Regions from separate parts of the Mesorhizobium sp. M0761 genome, predicted to be linked through region 2. Evidence: riboswitches for the same ligand, from Rfam matches in the RefSeq annotation. Region 2 holds a riboswitch; the other holds the start of a gene.
The links. Region 2 has a riboswitch for thiamine pyrophosphate ahead of thiB (thiamine ABC transporter substrate binding subunit). Riboswitches for the same ligand answer to the same signal wherever they lie in the genome.
Positions count from the first base shown of each region.

Region 1: another riboswitch for thiamine pyrophosphate. It lies ahead of NKI32_RS14055 (YkoF family thiamine/hydroxymethylpyrimidine-binding protein); the one in region 2 lies ahead of thiB (thiamine ABC transporter substrate binding subunit).

Region 1 covers NZ_JAMYPF010000007.1:114,323-116,515, forward strand. The annotation lists gene NKI32_RS14050 (ABC transporter permease) at 1-347, opposite strand, end outside; gene NKI32_RS14055 (YkoF family thiamine/hydroxymethylpyrimidine-binding protein) at 603-1,211, opposite strand; TPP riboswitch at 1,202-1,314, opposite strand; partial or broken gene NKI32_RS14060 (GSU2403 family nucleotidyltransferase fold protein) at 1,525-1,914, shown strand; gene NKI32_RS14065 (hypothetical protein) at 2,180-2,193, shown strand, end outside.
Region 2 covers NZ_JAMYPF010000006.1:206,993-209,185, forward strand. The annotation lists gene NKI32_RS12590 (ABC-F family ATP-binding cassette domain-containing protein) at 1-420, opposite strand, end outside; gene NKI32_RS12595 (thiamine diphosphokinase) at 422-1,081, opposite strand; TPP riboswitch at 1,244-1,358, shown strand; gene thiB (thiamine ABC transporter substrate binding subunit) at 1,402-2,193, shown strand, end outside.

The sequences.
Region 1 (2,193 bases), on a different contig from region 2:
GGCAAGGTCTGGCTGACAATCAGCAGCGGAAACAGCGCGCGGCGCAGCGGGGCCAAGAAATCGACCACCGCCGAAAGCACGAAGGCAGCGACCAACGAGCAGGCGAAGCCGGCTGATGTGGCGCGGATGGTGGGCAGCGTGTTGTCGGCAAGGGCAGCGCGATGCTCCCAGGCCTGCTGCAGCACGCGCGACGGCGCCGGCAGCATGGTGGGCGCAGCGCCACCATAGCGGGCGTAGAGCTCCCACGCCGCGAGGAGCAGGGCGGAGGCGCAGGCGGCGGGGATGGTCTTGGCGATGGCTGCGGCTAATCTCCCCCCTCGAGGGGGAGATGTCGCCGAAGGCGACAGAGGGGGTCGTCTCGCATAGAGCGCCCACGCCTTGCCGATGCGAAAAGGACGTCGGCGCTCCACGCGCTGGGACCCCCTCTGGCCTGCCGGCCATCTCCTGCTCGAGGGGGGAGATTCGTGGGCATCGCGGTCTTCGCCAATCGCCAATGGCTCCCCTCCTCTCTGTGCTGAGGGGTCAGAGGCATCTCCTCCACGCAATGGGTCAGATAAACCAGCCACGGCAATATCCTCAAGGAACGACGCTTGAGCCGCGGCTCAGACGGCGCTCGGGCTGTTCGCCGAGATCGTGATGTCGAGGGTGACGTGGCCGGCGCCGGGGCCGAAGCGGCAGAAGGCCTCGTTGAGCGTGGCAAACACCGCACCGGCATCGCCACGCAATTTGGTGCAGAAGTTCTTTGAGCGCTCAAAGACGCCGGACTGTTTCAGGAAATCGATGCAGCCGTAGATCTCGTCCATATGGTCGCCCGTGCCCATAACGTAGAGCGAGAACTGCGCCGCCACCGGCTGGCCGGTCGACGGCGTGGCCTGGACAGCGCGGATCGCGGCGATCTTGCGCTCGTCCAGCGGAATGGCGGGGCCGCCGGTCTCGTCGGAGCGGCAGATCGGATCGTCGGGCTCGCCCGGACAGCCGCGCGAGACCGCCGCCGAAAGCACGCAGTGCTTGCCGCTTTTGGCCGCCGCGACGAACAGGTCGCGCATGGCGGGAAACAGCACCTCGGGCGGCCCGACCATAAGGGTCGAGATGTCATCGGTTTCGATCCGCAGCCGGTCGCGCCAGGGATCGAGCGCGCCGAGCGCGCCGAGGATGACGCCGACGAAATCGTCGGTCATGGGATAAAGGGAAATCTGTGCGCCTGAAAACATCGCCCGCCTCGCTCCGCTGGTATTATCCAGATCAGCTTTAGGGTCCGAAGGCTTGCCGCCCTCATCTCAGCCCCGACGATACGGAGCACCCCTGTGGATGGGCGGGTTAAAGCACCGTTCGCGGCATTGGGGAAGCCGTTTGTTGAGGCACTGCGGGAAAGTGTTTTGGGCCAGACGTGCCGGGCGCCCGGGCGTTAACAGACGACTCGTCAGTTCGTTGCGTTATAACGTTTCCACGAACTTCTTATAACTGCGTTGAAATTCAAGCTGATAAACGTAATTATAAGAAAACGGCAGAGACTCCGCGCAGCCCTTACGGTTTCTGGATTTCCTTATCCGCGACCCCATCCGGACTGTGCTCCTGCATCGCTCGGGCTTGCCTGTGCTGGTCCCCTCGCCCCAGCGCTACGCCATCCACAAGCTGATCGTCGCCTCGCGACGCGGGCCGAGCGCTGGCGCCAAGCGGGAGAAGGATCTCCATCAAGCGCGCCTGCTGACCCAAGCGCTCGAAGCCACGCGTCGCCAGGACGACCTTGCCTTCGCCTTCATGGAAGCGTGGGACAAGGGCGAAAACTGGCGCGAGACGATCCGGGGCGGCTTGAACCTGTTCGACGCCGCCACGAGGGAAAACAGTCACACCATCCTGGGGAAATCCCTCCGCGAAATTGGTGCGACTCCTGAAGGATTCACGATGCGGGATTAGCTGAAGCGACCGCTGCTATATTCATTTCCATCGTCCCAACCGTACGAAATTGGCTTGACGCTTATTCGTACATAAAGTACGATATCTCTTTTCGCAGAGAGGAATGTCCTTGAGCACAGCGAACCATGTTGCCTTCGCCGATCTCTCTCGGCCTTTGCTGTCACCCCCGTCGTTGCCGCCGCCTTTGTTGCCGCCGCCTTTATTGCCGCCCCCTTTGTTGCCCTTGTCATTCGATCAGTGCGAACGCCTCGCCGGGGCTTGGCGAATGGCCAGCCAAGA
Region 2 (2,193 bases):
AATATCGGGTTCGGGCGCCATGACGCGGGCAAGTGCTGCGCGGCGCGCCTCGCCACCGGAGAGATCGTTGGGGTTCTCCGTGCCGGCGAGGCCGAGATGCTCCATCAGATATGTGGCGCGGTAGGGATCGTCGGCAGGCCCAAGCCCGGCCTCGACATAGGCACGCACATTGGCAAAGCCGTCCATATCGGGCATTTGCGGGAGATAGCGCACCGTTGCCGAAGGCTGGCGGAAGACCTCGCCGTCTTGCGGCTCGATCAGACCGGCGGCAATCTTCAGGAGCGTCGACTTGCCGGAGCCGTTGCGGCCGACGAGCGCGATCTTGTCACCGGCGGACGCCGTCAGTTCGGCGCCATCGAGCAGCGGCGTGCCGCCAAAGGTCAGTCTTATGCCGTCGAGGTTGAGAAGGGGCGGGGCCATGTCAGCTTTCAGGCAAGGGGTAGGGGTGGGCGAGCAGCAGCGCGCGGCCATGGCCGAGCTCAATTTCGAGGCCGCCCCCGGTCTTGTTGGACTTGACCTCGTTCGAGATGGTCAGCGACGAGCCGAACACGACCTCGACATGGTCGAGCGGCCACTTCGCGCCGGACACGGTGAGGCCCGAAAGATCGGAAAAGCCGAGCACCGAAAACAGCGTTCCGTCGGCATAGTCGAAGCCGGCCTTGCCGGGCAGCAAAGGGGCGCCTTCCTGCGCTCCGCTGGTCAACAGCACTTTTGTGCCTGTCTCTGCCAGTTGAAGGCTGAGCGCCAGATGCAGGAAGGCGTGGTCGGCGCGCTTGCCGCCGAAAGCGCCGGCCAGCACCAGGCTGGTGGCGCCGCGTTCCAATGCCGCCGCGATCGCCAGTTCGCCATCGGTCTTGTCCTTTTCGGGAGGAAACACCTCCCGCGGCACGGCGGCGAGATCGGCAGGCAGGTCCGCCGGCACAGAATCGAAATCGCCGACCCACAGCTCCGGCATCAGGCCGATCAGGCGGGCATGACCGATGCCGGCGTCGGCGGCGATGACGCGCGTGCCCGCGACCTGGCGGTCGAGCCGCGGCGTGCGGACGAGATCGCCGCCAAGCAGGATGGTGAATGTGCTCATATCCGCTGGCCCTTACCAGCCCCGCCGACGAAACGGAAGGCCGAGCGGCACCGTCACTCTTTGTTGGAGCATGATCTTTTTCCGGAAACGGATTCCACTTTCCGGGATCATGCTCGGGCAAACTTCCGCTTGCGTGGCACCTTGGCCGAGCCTATGTGTCGAAACGCTCTAACGGGGTGCCGGACGCGATCTTCGCGGGCCGGCTGAGAGGCAGTCTCGCCAACCCGCTGAACCTGATCCGGTTTGTACCGGCGGAGGGATTAGACGCTTCGGACAGCCCGACGCCTCAATTCCTTTCAACACGAATGAAGGAGGCGCCGATGCGCATGTTTTTGTCCCGTCTTGTCCCAGCGCTGGGGCTTGCTGTTTCGCTACTGGCAAGCCCTGCGTCAGCGCAGGAAAAACTCACGATCTATACCTATGAGAGTTTCACTGCCGACTGGGGTCCGGGACCCCAGGTGAAGAAGGAATTCGAAGCCGAGTGCGGCTGCAGCGTCGACTTCGTCTCGGCGGCCGACGGCGTCGCGCTGCTCAACCGCGTCAAGCTGGAAGGAGCCTCGACCAAAGCCGATATCGTGCTTGGCCTCGACACCAACCTCACCGCGGAAGCCAAGGCTTCCGGCCTGTTTGTCCGACATGGCGCGGTGGCTGAAAACAACGTGCCGGGCGGCTGGAGCGACGACACTTTCGTGCCCTACGATTATGGCTATTTCGCCGTCGTCTACGACACCGAGAAGCTGAAGAACCCACCGAAGAGCCTGAAGGAATTGGTCGAGGGCGATGCCGCCGACAAGATCGTCATCCAGGATCCGAGGACGTCGACGCCGGGCCTCGGCCTGCTGCTGTGGGTCAAGTCGGTCTATGGCGACAAGGCGCCGGAAGCCTGGGCGAAACTCAAGGGCAAAGTGCTGACGGTGACGCCGGGCTGGAGCGAGGCCTACGGCCTGTTCACCAAGGGCGAGGCGCCGATGGTGCTTTCCTATACGACGTCGCCGGCCTACCACATGGTGGCCGAGAACACCGGGCGCTACCAGGCGGCCTCGTTCGAGGAAGGCGAGTATCTGCAGATCGAGGTCGCCGGCATCACCACCACGGGCGCGAAGAATCCGCTG